One region of the Exiguobacterium sp. s5 genome, then DNA from elsewhere that is predicted to be linked to it. Evidence: riboswitches for the same ligand, from Rfam matches in the RefSeq annotation. Region 1 holds a riboswitch; each other region holds the start of a gene.

Region 1 (5,242 bases):
GTCATACTGTCACCTCATTTTATTATGTCCATGTTTTTATACTAACAAAAAACATCAGCTGAGACTGATGTTTGTCAGAAAATCCGTCTAGGGTCTTAGCTCGGGTCATAGCGCAAATGAATCAGTTCCATCGGTTGGTCGTACACTTCCTCTTGAATCCGATTCAATTCGATGAACGCCTCATGGTTCAAAAAGGCGATCGCCTGCTCGTTCGAACTCTCGACGTACAGTTCGATCGGTTGAACTTTACGTTCGCGCAGATGAGACAATAAGGCCGTTCCGAGACCTTGTCGGTGATGGGTCGGATGAAGATAGAGCCGGAGCACTTCCCACGTATCCCCGCGGTCGATCGCATGATAGAACCCGATGACGTCGCCTTCGGCTTCACCGACAATGAACAACTGCTCTTTCGCTTCCTCGCTTGAACTGATGGCGCGGACGATCTCTTCTTGCTGATAAGCCCGTTCCATTACTTTTGAACGAACCTCGTCTTGTTCACTGACCGTTGCGAGCGCAATATCGCGGATGGTGGCGGCATCTTCTGGTACGGCTTCCCTGATCTTCATAACGGCATCCCCCTTTTGGCCAATCTAGTAGTATCATTCCCCATCAGCAAAAAAATATCCTGCCCGCTCATTACTTTTTGATGTCGAAATGAAGGAAGACGTTATTTTCCATTTTGACTCGGGTATAAGAGTATCAATGCCAACTTACAAAAAGGAGTGTTACTATGGAACCGAAACTACAACATGATCCAAAACTAGAGCAAGCCAACAATCCAAATCGTCAGTTTGACCAAACAAATGCAGGTGGCCCTAAAATCACCGTCGTGACCGGGATGCTCCTCGGCGCCCTCGTCGGCGGTCTGCTCGCCTTACTTAGCACGTCGAACCGTGAGAACACGAAACAATCGTTCTCGAGCGCGAAATCGTCGGTCGGCGGTCTCGTCGATACAGTCAAACAAGACCCAGCCGGCAAGGCCTCACAAGTCATTGACCAAGTGAAATCGGCTTCTGGAATCATCCAAGAAGTTGCCACTGACGTTCAAAACGTATACGAGAAAGTCGCTGGTGAAGTCGACACGGTCAAAGAAGACGTGAACAAAGTCGTCGGCACGGCGCAAGAAGCGAAGTCAGATCTTCAATCGATCGGCGAGAAAGTTGTCGATGCGAAAGATACGGCGCTCGGGCAAGAAACTTCATCCGACACGTCATCAAGCAATAACGAATCATCGAATGACAACAAAACACAAGCCTAACAAAAAACGACCTTTCGCTGAGAAAGGTCGTTTTTACTGTCTTATGCGAAGCGTTTCGCGCCTTCTTCAAGCACTGCCGCTTTATCCGTTTGCTCCCATGGGAGTTCAACGTCTGTACGACCGAAGTGGCCGTAAGCTGCTGTCTGCTTGTAGATTGGACGGCGAAGGTCGAGCATCTTGATGATGCCGGCCGGACGGAGGTCGAAGTTCTCGCGAACGAGTTCGACGAGCTCAGTCTCGCTCAATTTACCTGTGCCGAACGTGTCGACTGCGATCGATACCGGGTGGGCAACGCCGATCGCGTAAGCAAGTTGAACTTCTGCTTTGTCAGCAAGTCCCGCTGCAACGAGGTTTTTCGCTACGTAACGAGCCGCGTACGCCGCTGAACGGTCAACTTTGGTTGGATCTTTACCTGAGAACGCGCCGCCGCCGTGGCGAGCGTAACCACCGTACGTATCGACGATGATCTTACGTCCTGTAAGGCCTGCATCCCCTTGTGGTCCACCGATGACGAAACGGCCAGTCGGGTTGATGAAGTATTTTGTATCCGCGTCGATGAGTTCAGACGGGATGACCGCGTCGATGACGTGCTCTTTCAAATCAGCTTGGATTTGTTCGAGTGTGATGTCTTCGGCGTGTTGTGTCGAGATGACGATTGTGTCGATGCGAACTGGGTTGTTCGCTTCGTCGTATTCGACCGTCACTTGTGTCTTACCATCAGGACGAAGGTAAGCGAGCGTGCCGTTCTTACGAACTTCTGCCAAACGACGTGACAATTTGTGTGCGAGTGAAATCGGGAGCGGCATGAGTTCTGGTGTCTCTTTTGTTGCGTAACCGAACATGAGACCTTGGTCACCAGCGCCGATCGCATCGATTTCTTCTTCAGTCATTTGTCCTTCACGAGCTTCAAGCGCTTGGTCGACACCTTGGGCGATGTCTACCGATTGCTCATCAATCGATGTGAGGACAGCACAAGTCTCTGCATCAAAACCATATTTTGCACGTGTGTAGCCGATCTCACGAACTGTTTCACGAACAACTTTCGGGATATCCACGTAAGTTGATGTTGTGATCTCACCTGCTACGAGCACGAGACCTGTCGTGACAGATGTCTCAGCCGCAACGCGGGCGTTTGGATCTTCAGCTAAAATCGCATCCAAAATCGCATCTGAGATTTGGTCACAAATTTTATCCGGATGTCCTTCCGTGACGGACTCCGAAGTGAAAAGTCGACGGTTCAAGTTTGCCATTTCGAAAAACCTCCTATAATAAGGGTGATGTGTGGACGGTACTCGTTCCCCTTACGCGTTGCTTTGGGACGGTAATGAAAAAAACCTTTCGCCATGTTCAATGGGAAAGGTTGAATCGTTCTTCCTTACCCTCTTATCGTTCGAAGCTTGCGCTTCGCTTCAGGATAGCACCTTTTCCGAATAACAATGACAAATCGGACGGTTGCTGGGCTTCGTAGGGCCTTGTTCCCTCCACCGCTCAGAATAAGAGTATCCGTTACGAAGACCATCATATAAATGACACCCCGTTCTGTCAAGCGTATCGACTGAATTCGTAAAACTTTTCACGAACTCGCAATAGTTATGTTTGTGAAATATCAAACATTTTTTTGTCGGTTTTCGATTTTGTACTATGACCTGGTACAGAATATGTTAGAATGACAGTGTAAGAAAGCGCTTACTTTAAAGGGTAAAAAAGGCTTGTTTTTGATTAGTATGTCACATATAATAAAAACGTCATACTAATTAAACGCGGAAGTATGCGGATTTCATCCACATCTATTTAGGGGAAAGGTGGGATTCAGGATGGCGACAACGCTCCTGAAAATCGAAGAATTAATTAAAGGTGCCGACATGATGCGGAACTTAACGGTTCCAGAATTGGTGGAAGAAGCCATTCGCAACGGGGAAGGCGTACTGACGAAAGACGGGGCTTTATCGGTCAGTACAGGTAAATTCACAGGACGGTCACCGAAAGACAAATTCGTCGTGCAAGATGAAGTCAGCAATCATTTAGTAGACTGGGGTCCGGTCAACCAACCGATCGCAGAAGAGAAGTTCACGGCACTGCTCGATAAAGTGCTCACGCATCTCGAGACGAAAGACAAGCTCTATTATCTCGAGGCGTCTGCCGGGGCTGACGAGCATTATACGCTCCCGGTCCGGGCCATCACAGAATACGCGTGGCACAACTTGTTCGCGAAACAGTTGTTCTTGCGCGAATGGCCGACACAAGGTGCCTTTGATCCGTTCACGGTCATCTATGCACCGAGCTATAAGGCCGATCCGGAAGTCGACGGGACGAACTCCGAAACGTTCATTCTCGTCTCATTCGCCAAACGGACCATTCTGATCGGGGGAACAGAATACGGCGGCGAAATTAAAAAATCGATTTTCTCAGTCATGAACTTCCTGTTACCGGAACAGCACGTCTTGTCGATGCATTGCTCGGCGAACGTATCGGACGCCGGCGAGACGGCTCTCTTCTTCGGGCTATCGGGTACCGGAAAGACGACGCTATCGGCCGACACAGAACGTCATTTAATCGGGGACGACGAGCATGGTTGGTCTCCTGACGGCGTCTTCAACATTGAAGGCGGTTGCTACGCGAAGACGATCAACTTGTCGCGTGAGAACGAACCTCAAATCTACGATGCCATTCGATTTGGCTCGTTGATCGAGAACGTCGTCTTGGACGAGGAACGGGCGCCAGACTACAAGAACATCTCACTCACTGAGAACACACGGGCCGCCTACCCGATTCAATTTATCGATAACGCGATGCTTCCGTCACGAGCCGGGCATCCGAACACGATCGTCTTCTTGACGGCAGACGCGTACGGCGTCCTGCCTCCAATCAGCAAATTGACGAAGGAGCAGGCGATGTATCACTTCTTGTCAGGCTATACGTCGAAGCTAGCCGGCACGGAGCGCGGCGTGACGGAGCCGCAGGCGACCTTCTCGACATGTTTTGGGTCACCGTTCTTGCCGCTCGCACCGGAACGCTACGCCGACATGCTCGGCACGTTGATCGAGAAACATGACGTCGACGTCTATCTCGTCAATACCGGTTGGACCGGCGGAGCTTACGGCGAAGGATCGCGGATGAAGCTCGCCTATACACGGGCGATGGTGAACGCGGCCGTCAACGGGAAACTCCGTGACGTCGAGACGACGCGCCATGACATCTTCAACGTCGAGATCCCACGCCACATCGACGGGGTGCCAGACGACGTGCTCAACCCACGGGGCACATGGAAAGACGGGGCCCGCTACGACGCCGAGGCGGCAGCGCTCGCCCGTAAGTTCCAAGACAACTTCAAACGATTCACGAAAGCGAGTGAGGCGGTCGTCGCGGCCGGCCCAATCATCGTGTAATAAAAAATGACTAGCGCCTGGTTCAGGCGCTAGTCATTTTTTGGTGCGACGGCTAACATCCAGTCCATCGCCTCATCGGTCGTCTTCCACTTTTCCCAAAACGGGAGTTGATGAGCGAACGGGACGATCCAAAGTTCGGCCCGCCCCCCCATCCGTTCGGCCACGGCTGTCGCATGGCGGAGCCGCACTTGCTCGTCGTCTGTCCCGTGAATCAATAACGTCGGGGCCTCCCAGTCCTTGTAGAGGGGTGAACGCTCCACATACGCCTCACGAGCCGCTTCCGGGTCACCCCCGGTCATACGGCGGAGCATTTTCCGCATCGAGCGTTGCTCTTCGTACGTCCATTCCAAATTGGTGACACCCGCCCATGACGTCACGGACGTGAGCGGCCGCTCCGCGGCGAGCGACAACGCCATCATGCCCCCGCGCGAGAAGCCAAGGGCATGAATGAGCGTGTCCGTTCGATGGACGCGATCATAGAGGGACAAGACATCCTCTAAATCGGCCCCGCCGAAGTCTTCTTTCCCGCTCCCCCCATGGTTACCACGGTAAACAGGCGCCACGACGTGGAAGCCTTTGGCCGCGAACTGCATCAACC
Region 2 (5,242 bases), on a different contig from region 1:
TGGCAACGCGACGAGGCGCTCGATACATTCGCGACGCCGAAGGTCATCACGCATCCTTCAGACGCCGCACACCGCTATGAGGAGGCGTTGACGAACCTATACGTCGGACTGCTCCGGGAACGGCGCGGTGAACAGCTCGCCGGATTCGAACTCATTCAGGTGTCGGCCGTCAATAACGTGTTACTCGCATATGGGGAGACGAGCGACCCGTTTAATCCGACACGTCGGGTTGAGGCGAAGCATCCTGATGTGATCACGTTCCTCGAACAAGGAGTATTAGGTTATGGACGTTCCGTCGAGGCGGCTGCGGCCATCCTCGAACATATCGAAGCGCGTCATTCGGTGAACGCGGTGTTGAAGCGAGAAATCGAGCGTTTGCTTCAGGCGTGAACGGTTGATTCGGAATGTGCTACATTTATAGAAGAGGTGATGAACATGGTGACACTATATGGCTATCCGCCATGCAGTACGTGTAAAAAAGCAGAAAAGTGGTTGAAAGAGAACGGCATCGACTATACATACGTCCATATCGTCGAAGCGACACCGTCAAAAGACGAGTTGGCTGAGCTATGGAAACAGTCGGGTCTGCCGCTTAAAAAATTCTTCAATACGAGCGGACAGGTATATCGAAACGAAGGCATCAAAGATCAGTTGCCAAATCTATCAGAAGACGAACAAATCGAGCTTTTAGCGAGTAATGGTATGCTTTTGAAGCGCCCGATCGTGACAGATGGTCAAAAATCAACTGTCGGATTTTCAGAAAAGTCGTTTACAGACGTTTGGGGCGAAGTGCTATAATACTCGTGTGAGTCTAATTCATTTGAGGGGGAAGTTAAGATGAGCAAAGTACCAGCCAATCTACGTTATTCAAAAGAGCACGAATGGGTTGAAGTGAACGGAAGCGTGGCCCGCATCGGGATCACAGATTTCGCACAAAGCGAACTAGGGGATATCGTCTTTGTCGAACTTCCTGAAGTCGGCGGCACGATTTTACTCGATGAGCCGTTCGGTTCGGTCGAGTCGGTCAAAACCGTTTCAGAATTGTACGCTCCAATCTCTGGAAAAATCACAGCGGTGAACGAATCACTCGCCGATTCACCAGAACTCGTCAACGAGGCACCGTTCGAAGGCGCTTGGATGATCGAAGTCGAGTTGAACGACGCGTCAGACGTCGACAAACTCATGTCAGCCGAAGAATACGAAGCGATGATTCAAGGCTAAACAAAACCCGGTTTCTCTTCACGAGAAGCCGGGCTTTTTTTGTTCATTCGAAATCGAGGCGGTAATGATCAGGCTGGATGAGCGACGTCCGGTTGAACAGGCGGTAGAAGATAATTCCGAGCGTTATCGGGATGAGTCCGAACAAGACGATGACGAGCATGACGTTCCAAAGCGCGAAACCGCCGGGCATGAGGTGCAAGGCGTTGATCGGTCCGATGAGACCAGACACACCGAAACCGGCACTGATTGGTGTACCTTCGATCCGAAGGATGCCTGCGAGCGCTCCGAGGATGGCCGCATTGGCGAGTACCGGCAACATCATGATCGGACGACGGACGAAGTTCGCCATTTGAATCTTCGGTGACCCGAGGAAGTGGGCGATCGACGTTCCCGTCGCGTTCATCTGCCAGCCGGCGATGGCGAGACCGAAACCGGCGGCGACGACCCCTAAGTTGGCGGCCCCGGCCGCGACACCAGACAGACTGATCGCTGTGGCGATGCCGACCGTCGAAATCGGCGAGACGATGATGAGCGAGAACGCCATGGCGATCAACATGCCCATCACGATGGGCTGCAGTTCCGTCATCGTCATAATGATCGTCCCGACGTATGTCGTGATTTGTGAGATGTAAGTGAGCAGGAACGCCCCGATCCCTCCGGCGACGACGATGACCGTCATCGGTAAGACGAGTACCGTGTATGTCTTCAAGCGTGGCGACAACTGCATGACGAGGAACGTCGCGAGAGCGGCCGTCACACCGGCCGTGATGACGTCACCGATTCCGGCCATGAGGAACGCGCCTTCCTCGATGCGGATGGCGCCGCTCCCGACCTGGGTCGCGATGCCGATTGTGCCGGCCTCGAGTGCCGAGCGTCCGAACTGCATGGCGACAGCGACACCGATGATGACCGGTAAGAGACGCATCGCGATTGTCGTCGCATCTAAGATGAACTGCAAGGACGGAACATAAGGTAAGATGGCTTTCGTTAATTCACCGAGCAAGGCGCTCGGGATGAGGGCGATGAGGATGGCAAGACTGAGGCCGTTCAAGACGTTCATCAAAAACTGTTTTCCGGTAAGCTTCTCTTCCGTCATTGGGGATTCACCTGTCCTTTTCTACTGGTATGCTGTTATGTACAAAAGCAATAAAGTTAATGACCATACTATGCCTCTTTCTAGCGAGCGTCAATACAAAATGTTGAAATGTTCAGAATTTTCCATTTGAGCACAACTTTTGAACCGACCGGTCCGGATTCATATACTTAGAGGAGAGGTGAGAACAATGATGACAGACGGATTCTTATATATATACGCCCCGATGTGCGGTACATGCGCCGTGGCCGAGCGGATGCTCTCGGTCGTCGAGGCCGTCGACCCCGAACTCCAGATTGAAAAGCGTGATGCCAACTTTATCCCGAACGAGCTCGAGGCGTATCAGGTCATGAGCGTCCCGGCGCTATTGAAGCTGGAGAATGGCCAAGTTCGCGATCGTTTGTACGCGTTTCAAAACGTCCAGCACGTCCTATCTTTCGTCAAATGAGATAGGATGATTAGAATAATCTGAAAATTTTAAATAATCAGTTGACACAGAAAGTTCACGAATGATATATTCATTACAACATCTTACTTGAACACAACATAGGACGAGATTTTCCCGTCAGCAAGACGTTTTCGAACAACCGTTGCATGAGCTTACGCGATTTCAGGTGGACCTTCCCTTCGATTGTCCCCCAAAAAAATCAAGCGTCGGGGCACCGGTCGCGTAATTGCATGGTCCGTTCGAAGATCGAGTGATGGTCGGGTAAAAATCCCCCATATAAGGATGAATGCTCTGATCGGGCAAAAGAGGTTCATCTATGGGTTGTCCTTCAGTGACTCAAGGTGCTACGTTCTGTGTCATCCTCGGATGGCACCTTTTTTTATTTTTTTGCATAAAATAGTTTGACATGAAAATAATATGTCGCTATGATAAGGCTAATCAAATACGCAACCACTCTTATCAAGAGAGGCTGAGGGACTGGCCCTATGACGCCCAGCAACCGCGGAGCAATCCGAAATGGTGCTAATTCCAGCAAGGTGTAAACCTTGGAAGATGAGAGCAATCGTTGTCCGTACCGATAAAGTACGCACGTTTGCTCAAACGTGCGTACTTTTTTTGTTGTCAGGAGGGAAATGGATTGATTCAACTACGCAATGTGGCCAAATGGTTCGATACGAAAAACGGTCGGGTCCAGGCGGTCGATGATGTGTCGCTTACCATCGAAAGCGGCGAAATTTTTGGAATAATCGGATATTCAGGGGCGGGGAAGTCGACGCTCATCCGCTTGCTCAACCGACTCGAGGCACCGTCTAGCGGTGAAATCGTGGTCGCCGGCAGCGAGCTGACGAAGCTCACGCCGAAGGAACTACGCGGGGTACGTAAAAACGTCTCGATGGTGTTCCAACACTTCAACCTATTATGGTCACGCACGGTCGCTGAGAACATCAGCTTCCCGCTCGAGCTCATCGGGGTACCGGCCAGCGAACGCAAACGCCGCGTCCAAGAACTTGTCGAACTCGTCGGCTTAGGCGGACGGGAAGACAGCTATCCGTCGCAACTATCGGGCGGTCAAAAGCAGCGAGTCGGGATAGCCCGTGCGCTCGCTACGAATCCAGAAGTGCTCCTCTGCGATGAAGCGACGAGCGCACTCGACCCGAAGACGACCGATTCGATTCTCGAACTGCTCGTCAGCATCAATAAAAAGCTCGGATTGACGATCGTCCTCATCACCCATGAGATGCACGTCATCCAAAAGATTTGCCACCGCGTCGCCGTCATGGAGGCCGGGAAGGTCGTCGAGACCGGACAAGTCGCCGAGGTGTTCCAACATCCGGAACAGCCGATCACGAAAGAGTTCGTCAAACAGATCGGCGCGGTCGAAGACATGTCGCTCACGTTCGAGCACTTGAAAGCGCGTTATCCGAGCGGTCAAATCGTCAAGCTCAAATTCTTGAACGAGACGGCCGAGCAACCAATTCTGTCAGAAGTGTTGAAGCAACATGATATCGGCTTCAACATCATCGGCGGAAACGTGACGCAGTCACAAGTCGGTGCCCTCGGGACATTATTCATCCAATTGATCGGAGAGCCGGCTGAAGTCGAGCGGGCCATCGCCTCAATCCGGTCGCAGGCAGTGGAAGTGGAGGTAGAAAGCGATGTTTCCTAATGTAGATTGGCAAGTCATGCTCGAGCAGACGTGGGAGACGCTCTATATGACGCTCGTCGCCGGAGCCGCGACTTTCGTCATCGGTCTCGCCCTCGGGATGCTCTTATACGTCACGAACGAACCGCTCATGATGAAAAACCGTCCGATTTACACGGTTATCAGCGCAATCGTCAACGTGTTCCGGTCGATCCCGTTCATCATTTTGATCATCTTGCTCATCCCGTTCACGTTACTCGTCGTTGGGACGATGCTCGGATCGACGGCAGCGTTGCCGGCGCTCATCATCGGTGCGGCTCCGTTCTATGCGCGGATGGTCGAGCTCGCCCTGCGTGAAGTCGACCGCGGCGTCATCGAGGCGGCTGAATCGATGGGTGCGACAAAATGGCAGATCGTCTATAAAGTGTTGTTCCCAGAAGCATTGCCGGCCATCGTGTCAGGCATCACGGTCACGATCGTCGCGATCGTCGGTTATACGGCGATGGCAGGGGTCGTTGGGGGCGGGGGACTCGGGAACTTGGCGTTCCTCGAAGGGTTCCAGCGCTCACAGAGTGACGTCACGTTCGTCGCGACCGTCTTAATCTTGGTTATCGTCTTCGTCATCCAGTTCATCGGCGATCGACTCGTATCAGTAATTGACAAGCGTTCCGCTTGATCTAAATAGAAAATTTGGAGGGGTTTTATAATGAAATCATGGAAAACAGTACTCGGATTGACAGCAGCTTCAGCACTCACGATTCTCGCAGCTTGCGGCGGAGATTCAGAATCAGGTTCGGGCGATGACAAGACGCTCGTCGTCGGTGCGTCAAACGTCCCG
Region 3 (5,242 bases), on a different contig from region 1:
TCGATAAAGAGGACGGCACTCCCGAGGAGCGGGCCGAATGCAGCCCCGATATTGTGCCCCATCCGCAACAGACCGAACGCCTCATTCATCTGTTCGGGCTCGGTCACATCGGCTACCATCGCGCTTGCGGCCGGGTGGAACAATGAGTTCGTCAAACCGAGCATGGCGTTCAAGAAAAGGAGCGGCCAAAACGTTTCGGCGAAGGCGAAACCGACTAGGGCGAGGGCGTCGCCAAGAATGGCAGCCATCATGATTGGTTTGCGGCCATACAGGTCTGCGAGCCGTCCACCGACGACCGATCCGATGAGCGCCATGATTGGTCCGGTCGCCATGATGACCCCGACCTGGATATAACTGTCGAGCTTGTCGCTATAGTAGAGGACGAGGAACGGTGCGATCATGAACATCATGACACCGGTGATCGTCTCTCCGAGGAAGCGGATCCAAATGTTACGGTCGAGCTGTTTGAGTGATTGAATCATTAAGGTCACCTGCTTTAGTTGATAGAATAAGAAAAGGGACGCAGCATGCACAAAGGCATACGCGTCCCTACGATCTTAGGCATGCCTCGGAAGGCAGGCGACATCACGGATTCAAATCACGGAGAGGCGCCTGCCGGTCAATATGAACTTGGACGTGCGAGCGTTGAATGACTGACATCGGTACCTCTCCTTTCTGCATTGGACTGTCTTCTCTTCAAGATTATGATATTTCCGTGAAATGTGTCAACATAAATCGTCAATGTGTCATAATAATTCGTTCAAATTCTTTCGGCTGAGCCGGTAGTCGATCAACCGAGAGAACACGACTTGAATCATCGCCGTGACCGGGACACTGATGAACATCCCGACGAGACCGAACAGGCTACCCCCGATGATGATCGACGTGATGACCCAAAACGGGGTGATGCCGACGCTGTCGCCGAGAATCTTCGGGCCGAGCCAGAGTCCGTCGAATTGTTGCAACAAGAAGATGAACAAGAGGACGATGAGCGCCGTGAACGGGTCATAGAAATAGGTGATGATGAACGCCGGAATCATCCCGAGCAGCGGACCGACGTACGGGATAAAATTCAAGACGCCGACGATGACGCCGAGTAGAAGCGCGTAAGGTGCCCCGATGATCAACAGACCGGCGACGGCCAACACCCCGATGATGAGGCAGTCGATCGACTTCCCGATGATATAGCGTTTGAAGATGTAATCCATCTCTTGAAAGATGTCGATCGTCGTCTTAGCCGACGCGACCGGGAACATCGCATACAACAGCCGCTTGAACATGCGGGCAAAAACCTCTTTGTCTTTCAACAGATAGATTGAGATGACGATCCCAATCAAGAAATTGATGAGCGTCATCGTGAAGCTCGACACGTAGCTGACCGACGACAAGACGGCGGTCTCGACCCAGCCCGAGTAACGTTCCTCGAAGCGGCTGAAATCGATGGCTTGGGCAATCGTCGCGTTGTACTCTTTCAAGTACGTGTTCAACTGGGCGAGGAACCCGTCAATCTGTCGGATGTAGAACGGGAGCTCTTCGATGAGTGAGGCCACACTCGAGTAGATGCGCGGGAACAATGTCACAGCGGAGATGACAAGAATCCCGATGAAGACGATGTAAAGGATCAGCAAACCTTGATAGCGTTTTAATTGAAACCGTTCTTCTATATAGGACAGGACGGTATTCAGGAGCAGCGCGATGGCAATTCCCATGATAATCGGCGTCAGCAACTGGAACGTGTAGTGCAACACACTAGAAATCGTGTCCGGTTCACTGATGACTTTCCATAGGACGAGCAGAATCAATCCGATCACGCTCAACTTCCAAATCAATTGACGATTTAATTCCAAAGGTCCATCCCCTCATCTTTTAAATTTTGTAGAATAGTGTTCACTTTGTACTATGACCTTTTTTTTATCGGGATTCAATAGGCCACACCCATTTTCGAAAAAGGATTGACAAGATTGGTAACGTTTGGTTAACTAAGTGACATATTACAAAAAGACAAATCGCATATAAAAACACTTTCTATCAAGAGAAGCGGAGGGACTGGCCCGATGATGCTTCAGCAACAGATTGTTCCAATACTGTGCTAATTCCAGCAAGGTGACCTTGAGAGATGGAAAGGTGGTTGTTTGAATACGTCCGTATCTCGACACCCCTTTCCGCGGAAAGGGGTGTTTTTTGCATAGGAGGACTATTCATGACAGACAGACGCTCACACTTACTTAAAACTTTACCACCCCAACACTTTGTCGGACTCGCCGATGAAGTCGCAGCACTTGAACAGGCCGGTCGCGATATCATCCGACTCGGTCAAGGGACGCCGGATTTGCCGACGCCTGAGCCGATCTGTGACGCGCTTCAGACGGCGCTCCTTGATGCCTCGACCCATCAATACGGTCCGTTCCGCGGTCAGGCCCGCCTGAAGCAAGCAGTGGCGACGTTCTATTTGAATGAGTATGGAGTCGAACTTGATCCCGAGACAGAAGTAGCGATTCTCATCGGCTCAAAATCTGGTCTCATCACGTTGCCGCAATGTGTGCTCGAACCTGGCGACGGGATTTTGCTACCGAATCCCGGCTATCCTGATTACATCTCGGGGGCACGACTCGCCGGTGCCGTCGTCCGTGACCTCGTCCTCCGGGAAGAGAACGGCTTCTTGCCGGACTATGAGACGCTCGATACGCAAGATGCAAGACTCATGTATTTGAACTACCCGAGCAATCCGACGGGAGCCGTCGCCTCACCCGCTTTCTTTGACGATACCGTCCGTTTCGCCCGGGAGCGGGACTTGATGGTCGTCCACGATTTCGCATACGGCAGCATCGGATTCGATGGCCATGTCCCGCCTAGCTTTCTGCAGGCGGAAGGGGCGAAAGAAGTCGGCATCGAGGTATATACGATGTCGAAAGCGTTCAACATGTCCGGTTGGCGCGTCGCCTTCGCCGTCGGGAACGCGGACATCATCGAGGCGATCAACACGTATCAGGACCACGTCCACGTCAGCGTGTTCTCGGCCATCCAGGCGGCGGCTGTCGCTGCGCTCGAGGCGCCCCGTACCATTCGCGATGACTTGGCACGACTGTACGAGGCACGGCGTGATCGCCTGATCGACGGGTTGAACCGGGCCGGCTGGGCCGTCGAACCGCCGGAAGGCTCGTTCTTCGTCTGGGCGAAAGTGCCTGAGGGTGATGCCAAGTCGTTCTCGCGGAAACTGCTGCATGAAGCCGGTGTCGCCGTCACCCCGGGCTATTTCTTCGGTTCGGAAGGGAACGGATACGTCCGCTTCGGTCTCGTCTCACCGGAACCGAAGATTGACGAGGCCGTCGAACGAATCGAGCGGTTGTTTGCCGCCTATGAGGAGGTGCGCGCATGATTCGTCAGGCCGTCCTTGAATATGACCACGCCGATGACGCGCTCGACCGTCTTGATGACTTAGTCGACGGCCGACGTGCCCACGTCCTGCACGGTCAGAACGGGTATGACGTCGTCCGAGCCATCTTTCCGGCCATCGCGGACTATCCGGCAACAAGGTTCAGCGGGGAGTGCACGGACTCGGAAGTCAAACGGCTCAAACCGTTGGACGCCGACGTGTTAATCGCCGTCGGAGGCGGCAAGCTCGTCGATACGGCCAAACTCGTCGCCTATCAACGGAACGTCCCGCTCATCGTCGTCCCAACGCTCGCCTCGAACTGTGCGGCGTTCACACCGCTCAGCGTCGTCTATCAGGAGGACGGGAGCTACGACCGCTACGACATGTTCCGCGTCGTCATCGAACGGGTCATCGTTGACTCACGGGTCATCTCGCGCTCACCATATGAATACTTTCGGGCCGGTGTCATCGACACGGTCGCGAAGTTTTACGAGGCCCGTTATTTGAGTGGTGACAGCTCAGCTGACGCCGGCGTCAACACCGGACTCGTCTTGGCCGAGCAGTGCGGGCGTCTCGTCGAACTTGAATTGAGCGAGCACGCTTTTGAGTCGTATAGTGACGACGTCCGCTTCGCGGTCGATCACGTGCTCGCCATTGGAGGTGCCGTCGGAGGATTTGGTGACGCCGGGACACGCGTCGCCGTGGGCCATGCGGTCCATAATGCACTCAGCCGCTTCGAGTCGACCCACTCTTTCTTGCATGGAGACAAGGTCGGCTTCGGCCTAATCGTCCAGGAGCGGTTGCGTCGCTCGGCCGATGCTCCGTATTTGGAGGCCTGGTTGAAACGGTTCGGTGCACCGACGACGCTCGAGGCGCTCGGGGTCGGGTCGGGCGACATCCCGGTACTGGTCGACTCCGTCATGACGGAAACCGAACTGCAACAGTTGCCGGAACCACTCGATAAAGACTTTTTGAAAATAATTTTTGAAAATTTACAATTTTCTATTTACAATTAAAAGAATTAAAAGTAAGATGATAACAACTTAATAGACCGATTGCTTATCAAGAGTGGTGGAGGGACTGGCCCTGTGAAACCCGGCAACCAGATCGTAATGATCATGGTGCTAATTCCAACAGACGATATCGTCTGGGAGATGAGCGTGTCCGACTTTGACTTGTCGTGCCCGCCACTCTGAATGAGTAGCGGGCTTTCATTTTGGAGGAGGAAAACAAATGAACATCAAACAGAAAACAGTACTTGCAGGAACATCATTACTCGCCGCCATCGCGCTCTCGGCATGCGGACAATCGGACGCGAGCGAGGCGCTCAGCACGGAGTCGCTCACGATCGGCGTCACGGGCGGGCCGCACCAACAGATCGCCGAGAAAGTGAAAGAACTCGCGGCCGAAGACGGCCTCGAACTCGATATCAAAGTGTTCAATGACTATAATACGCCGAACACGGCGCTCGCCGAGGGTAGCCTCGACGTGAACAGTTATCAGACGCTCTCATTCCTAGAACTGCAAAAGTCCGACAAAGGCTATAAGATCGACGATGTGTTCAAGACCGTCGCGTTCCCGATGGGTCTTTACTCGGAAAAGTTGACCGACATTGAGGACTTGAAAGAAGGCGACAAGGTCGCCGTCCCGAACGACCCGGCGAACGAACTGCGCGCACTCCGTCTGTATGAGACAGCGGGCCTCATTACGCTGAAGGAAGGCTTGACGGACAAGGCGACGAAACGCGACATCGCTGAAAACCCGCTCAACCTCGAATTCATCGAGCTCGAGGCGTCTCAGCTCCCGACCCAGCTCCCGGAAGTCGCACTCGCGGCCATCAACACGAACTTCGCGATGGGTGCCGGCCTG
Region 4 (5,242 bases), on a different contig from region 1:
AGGCAGGACTCAGGCATGATTGTGCCGAATCTCCTACCATACATATCGAATTTTCCCACATAGGAGGGAACCATGAACCATTTTCGCAAGATGTCCGTCCTTGGTTGGAGCATATGGAGTGTTTTACTCATATCGACGATCACCTTGTTCGCCACAGGCGTATTGAACATACCCGCCATCGAGCCGTTGCCGTTCATCTTGATCGCGCTCCTTGTCATCATTTTTCAAATGGACTCCATCGAACGGAAAGGCGTCTACTTCACGTTTTCGGAAAGTATCGTCCTCATCATTTTCTTGTTTTTTGATTTCGAGACGGCGCTTTTCGTCAATCAGATTGGTCTCCTCGTCTTCCAGTTCGTCAACTTGAAACCGCGCGTCGCGCTTCGACGCTTCCGCTTCACGTATCCTTGGAACGCCATCACGTCTTTCTTGGAGATTGCCATCCCAGCCGGTGTTTACTTGGCACTTGGTGGTGTGACCGGTCTCGGCTTCTATTCTCAAGACTCGTTCCTGCCGCTCGCCGGTTTGATTCTGGCCATCATCTTGAACACGGTCGTGCAAAAGTATCAAGTCGGTTGGTGGTTCCGCGTCGACATCCCGGTCCGCGATTTTCTGAGCATCGCGTTTTATACGTATATCGTCAGTCTCGTCTTCATTTTGGCGGCCTCGTTGTTCCGGGAGACGAATTTACTCGTCGTCAGCAGCATCGCTGCCGCGTTGACGTTCTTCATCAAGCGGCTCATCATCCAAAAAGGCCGGCAAGACGCCTTTAAATCGTTGATTGAACAGTATGATGAGGCAAAAGAAGCCGTGTCGTTATCGCAGAGCGAGGCGCAAGCCATCGAAGTGTTTCTCAGTCAATGTGAGCGGCTCAATCACTATGACGAAGGGTTCGTCGAGTTTAAACTGTTCGACCGTACCCTGTACTTTGATTTGAAGACGCGTCAGCCGATTGACCGTCACATCGTGTTCGATTTGCTCGATCACGCTTATCCGAACGAAGCCTCGGTCGAATATGAGATGCGCTTCGAATGGGACGCACCACTGTCGAACGAATTTGACGACGACTATCATAGTTTCATCTCGGTTCGGTCCGAGGAGATCGAAGGGATTCGCACGTGGCTCGTCATGACGGGTGAACACGTCTATGGGTATCCCTCGACCATCCAACGTGAAATCGTCAAACTTCTCAAGTCGTTCAACCGGACGATCAGCCGTTGCCATGAGCGCGACCGTCTTTACACGGAAAGTCGGACCGACAGCTTGACGCTGCTCGCGAATGCACGCGCGTTTTACGAATACGGGATTCAACAAATCTCGGACGGTTCGATGTATCCGATTTCGGTCGCGATGCTCGACATCGACTTTTTCAAAAAAATCAACGATTTGCACGGACATCAAGTCGGGGACAGTGTGCTCCAAGAGTTTGGACGGCGGATTCGCCAGGCACTCCGCACCGAAGATTTTGCCGCCCGTTACGGCGGTGAAGAGTTCATCTTGCTATTGAATCGTTGCGATGTCGAACAGGCAATCGAGATCGCCGAACGGATCCGGCAACAAATCGAGAACAAACCGTTCCACGTCGACGGAATCGATATCCCCGTCACCGCTTCGATCGGTGTCGACACGATTCAGGCGTTCGGTGACAAACGCCTCGACGATACGATCCGTAACGCTGACCGGGCCCTCTACGTCGGCGGGAAGTACGCCGGACGCAACCGCGTCGCCCATTACAATTTCTTAACGACCTGACTCACCCCCACGTTCACCGCGTGGGGGTTTGCTATTGACAAGCGGATTTGAAACAGGTACGTTAGGGAACGTGTCTTATAATTAAATATCACAACTTTTTTATCAAGAGAGACTGAGGGACTGGCCCAGTGACGTCTCGGCAGCGGGTAACCTGTGCCAAATCCAGCGAGCAGTCTGCTCGAAAGATGAAAAAAGTGTTTTCTTGTAGAGAGAGCCTTTTTTCAGAAGGCTCTCTTTTTATTTTATGAATGAGGTGAATCGATTGGAACAACCGACAGCTAACAAATGGGCACTATTGCCTTTGCTCGTCTTCCTCGTCTTCTTTATCGGGGCAGGCATCTACTATAACGACTTTTATAAATTCCCGGTCCTGATCGCGGCGTTGATCGCGGTCATCGTCGCGGCGATGATGACGAAAGGCAGCGTCACTCAGACGGTCGAGCGTGTCGCCCAAGGTGCGGGGAACCCCGGCATTTTGATCATGGTCTTCATCTTCTTGCTCGCCGGAGCGTTCTCGAGTGTCGCCGAAGCAATCGGCGCAATCGACGCGACCGTCAATGCGGCGCTGACATTTTTACCGTCCTCGCTTCTACTGAGCGGTTTATTCGTCATCGCGGCTTTCATCTCGATGGCGATGGGAACGTCGACGGGCACGATTGCCGCCCTCGCCCCGATCGCGCTCGGTATCCACGAAGAAAGTGGCGTCAATATCGCCATCGCGGCGGCTGCCGTCGTCGGTGGTGCCATGTTCGGGGACAACTTGTCGTTCATCTCGGACACGACAATCGCTGCCGTCCGGACCCAGCGTACCAATATGCGTGACAAATTCCGAACCAACTTTTGGATTGTCCTCCCGGCCGCCCTTATCACAATCGTCCTCTTATCGGTGTTATCGAGTGGAGAATCGACTGTCGATGCAGCCGCGTTCGAATGGTATAAACTCATTCCATACCTCGCCGTCATCGCTCTCGCCTTGACCGGGTTGAACGTCATTCTCGTTTTGCTTGGCGGGATTGCCTTGACCGGCATCATCGGTTTGATCGATGGGAGTTTGGCTGTCACTTCATACGTCACGGCTATGGCAGACGGGATGATGGGTATGGCCGAGATTTCGCTCTTGACGCTCCTCATGGGCGGACTCGTCGGACTCATCTCGCATAACGGCGGGCTCACTTACTTGCGTGACGCGCTCACGTCGCGGATTCAAAAACGTGCCGGTGCCGAATGGAGCATCGCCGGGCTCGTCAGCGCGACGAACGTTGCGACGGCGAACAACACGATCTCGATTCTCGTGGCCGGTCCGCTCGCCGCCAATATCGCCGACACGTATGACATCGAGCGAAAGAAATCAGCGAGTGTGCTCGACATCTTCTCGTGTGGCGTCCAAGGCCTGTTGCCTTATGGGGCACAGCTGCTCATCGCCGCCGAATTGACGAATACGGCGTCACCAGCGCTCGTCCCGTATATGTTCTATCCATTCCTGCTCTTCATTTGCGGAGGGCTGGCCATCGTCTTTAACTTCCCGCGTTTCAAAAAGCGCGCCTGACCAAAACGACCCTTTGAAGCACTAGCTTCGAAGGGTCGTTTGACGTTTCGTTTCACGTTCACGTTGAAGTTGTTCGTTGCGTTTTTTGAAGGCGCGCCGCTTGAGCAATTCCTCGAGGCCACGGCTGATCGCCCAAAGAACAAACAGTAACAGTCCAAGCATCGATAAGCGGAACGGACTTTGAATAAACTCTTCCCACTGGTCACCAATGACCGAAAAAATCAAGACGACAAGCAGTTTCCCGAACCCCGCCGCCATGATGAATGTCCGAAGCGGCATTTGAATGAGGGCAAGTAAGTATGTGATCAAACTGACCGGGATGAACGGGAGCGAATATAAAAACCCAAGCGAGATCGGGCTCATATGGTTGATGCGTTCCAGCCAATATACCCCTTGTTTATGTTTTTCGAGCCACCGTGTCATCGGTTTACGGAATACGTAACGGACGGCTGTAAAGACAAGAATCGTCCCTAGTAAACTACCGACCCAAGACAATAACGTCCCGAGCAAGAACCCATACGTGGCCGCGTTCGCCGAAATGATGAGGACGAGCGGAAGAAATGGAAAGATCGCCTCAAGGAACGGCGCCCCTAGTCCTGCCCATGGGCCTCCCGGAAGCTCTTGCAGCCATTCAATCAGTTGGATAATCCATTGTTGGAGTGATGTGAGCATATCAGTTTCCACCTTCGACTTTCATTAATACCTTTTACCCGATTTCGCTCAGGAAGACGCATCCCCCTGCACGCCAGTAAAAAAAATAAAAAGTATTTGCGAAATTTCGCTGTGATATCTATCATATAATATGGACTTGTGGTTGCAGGCAAGTCCGCTCGTCGAACGACACAACCCAACGTTCGTTTTCCTGCAAAAAACTGAACACAGGGGAGTAATAACATGGAAACAAAACCAATGCGGGTCTTGCTGTACTATAAGTACGTCAACATCGAAGACCCAGAAACGCTCACACAAGAGCACCTCAAGTATTGTAAGGACCTTGGCATCAAAGGACGGATCTTGATTTCTTCCGAAGGAATCAACGGAACGTGCTCTGGGACTTGGGAACAGACCGAGCAATACATGAACGACTTGAAAGCGAACCCGCTTTTCAGCGATATCGAGTTCAAAATCGATGAAGTCGAAGAGCATGCGTTCAAAAAAATCTTTGTCCGTCATAAGAAAGAGCTTGTGACGTGGCGCTTTGATGGTGAGTTCGACGTTCCTAAACAGCACGGTGCGTACCTCGAACCGGCAGAATGGAAAGAGATGATGAATCGCGACGATGTCGTCATCCTCGATGTTCGTAACAACTACGAGTACGATCTTGGTCACTTTAAAAATGCGATCAAAATCGACGTAGAGGCTTCTCGTTACATGCCAGATTGGCTCGAAGAGAACAAGGACCTCTACGAAGGGAAAACCTTACTCACGTACTGTACCGGAGGCGTCCGTTGCGAGAAATTTACCGCATATATGCGTGACCAAGGTCACGACAACATTTTCCACCTAAAAGGCGGCGTCGCCATGTACGGCAAAGACGACGCCACGAAAGGCGAAAATTGGGAAGGCGAGCTCTACGTCTTTGACGAGCGCATCAACGTCCCAGTCAACACGGTCAATCCGTCGGTTGTTTCCGAGTGCATGCACTGTGGGACGAAGACGGTCCGTTACGTTAATTGTGCCAACCCGGTGTGTAATGCTCAACACTTCTGTTGTGAAGAGTGTGAACCGAAACAAATGCGTTCATGCTCGAAAGAGTGCCAGGAGCATCCACGTAACCGCTATATCATCGAGAATATCGCGGACAAACTTCAGGAGACTGAAGGCGTCGTCGGGTAACAAAAATCGACCGAGAAGCACTTCGAGCCTATGCTCGAGGTGCTTTTTTTGACAAAAACTTTACGTCTAGTGCCTGAAAGAATCGGGTATAGTGTAGATACCATTGTC

Evidence for each region. A riboswitch is a leader RNA that binds a small molecule or an ion and turns the genes downstream of it on or off. The one in region 1 is predicted to bind S-adenosylmethionine.
Region 2: it holds a riboswitch for S-adenosylmethionine, as region 1 does, so the genes downstream of both, KNP60_RS03940 (methionine ABC transporter ATP-binding protein) here and metK (methionine adenosyltransferase) in region 1, are expected to answer to the same signal.
Region 3: it holds a riboswitch for S-adenosylmethionine, as region 1 does, so the genes downstream of both, KNP60_RS11470 (aminotransferase class I/II-fold pyridoxal phosphate-dependent enzyme) here and metK (methionine adenosyltransferase) in region 1, are expected to answer to the same signal.
Region 4: it holds a riboswitch for S-adenosylmethionine, as region 1 does, so the genes downstream of both, KNP60_RS10595 (Na+/H+ antiporter NhaC family protein) here and metK (methionine adenosyltransferase) in region 1, are expected to answer to the same signal.

The regions. Positions count from the first base shown of each region.
Region 1 covers NZ_JACSLK010000003.1:307,644-312,885, forward strand. Annotated here, with positions in the region: gene KNP60_RS08865 (alpha/beta fold hydrolase) at 1-5, opposite strand, end outside; gene KNP60_RS08870 (GNAT family N-acetyltransferase) at 96-566, opposite strand; gene KNP60_RS08875 (hypothetical protein) at 731-1,258, shown strand; gene metK (methionine adenosyltransferase) at 1,300-2,508, opposite strand; SAM riboswitch class I at 2,639-2,758, opposite strand; gene pckA (phosphoenolpyruvate carboxykinase (ATP)) at 3,073-4,644, shown strand; gene KNP60_RS08890 (alpha/beta hydrolase family protein) at 4,674-5,242, opposite strand, start outside.
Region 2 covers NZ_JACSLK010000001.1:751,149-756,390, forward strand. Annotated here, with positions in the region: gene KNP60_RS03915 (hypothetical protein) at 1-390, shown strand, start outside; gene KNP60_RS03920 (arsenate reductase family protein) at 436-798, shown strand; gene gcvH (glycine cleavage system protein GcvH) at 838-1,221, shown strand; gene KNP60_RS03930 (PTS sugar transporter subunit IIC) at 1,265-2,317, opposite strand; gene KNP60_RS03935 (thioredoxin family protein) at 2,505-2,762, shown strand; SAM riboswitch class I at 3,216-3,321, shown strand; gene KNP60_RS03940 (methionine ABC transporter ATP-binding protein) at 3,400-4,428, shown strand; gene KNP60_RS03945 (methionine ABC transporter permease) at 4,418-5,080, shown strand; gene KNP60_RS03950 (MetQ/NlpA family ABC transporter substrate-binding protein) at 5,111-5,242, shown strand, end outside.
Region 3 covers NZ_JACSLK010000005.1:113,470-118,711, reverse strand. Annotated here, with positions in the region: gene KNP60_RS11480 (MDR family MFS transporter) at 1-482, opposite strand, end outside; gene KNP60_RS11475 (AI-2E family transporter) at 747-1,847, opposite strand; SAM riboswitch class I at 2,023-2,123, shown strand; gene KNP60_RS11470 (aminotransferase class I/II-fold pyridoxal phosphate-dependent enzyme) at 2,201-3,376, shown strand; gene KNP60_RS11465 (iron-containing alcohol dehydrogenase family protein) at 3,373-4,389, shown strand; SAM riboswitch class I at 4,430-4,534, shown strand; gene KNP60_RS11460 (MetQ/NlpA family ABC transporter substrate-binding protein) at 4,607-5,242, shown strand, end outside.
Region 4 covers NZ_JACSLK010000004.1:295,664-300,905, reverse strand. Annotated here, with positions in the region: gene KNP60_RS10600 (GGDEF domain-containing protein) at 73-1,752, shown strand; SAM riboswitch class I at 1,849-1,944, shown strand; gene KNP60_RS10595 (Na+/H+ antiporter NhaC family protein) at 1,997-3,298, shown strand; gene KNP60_RS10590 (TVP38/TMEM64 family protein) at 3,320-3,970, opposite strand; gene trhO (oxygen-dependent tRNA uridine(34) hydroxylase TrhO) at 4,193-5,134, shown strand.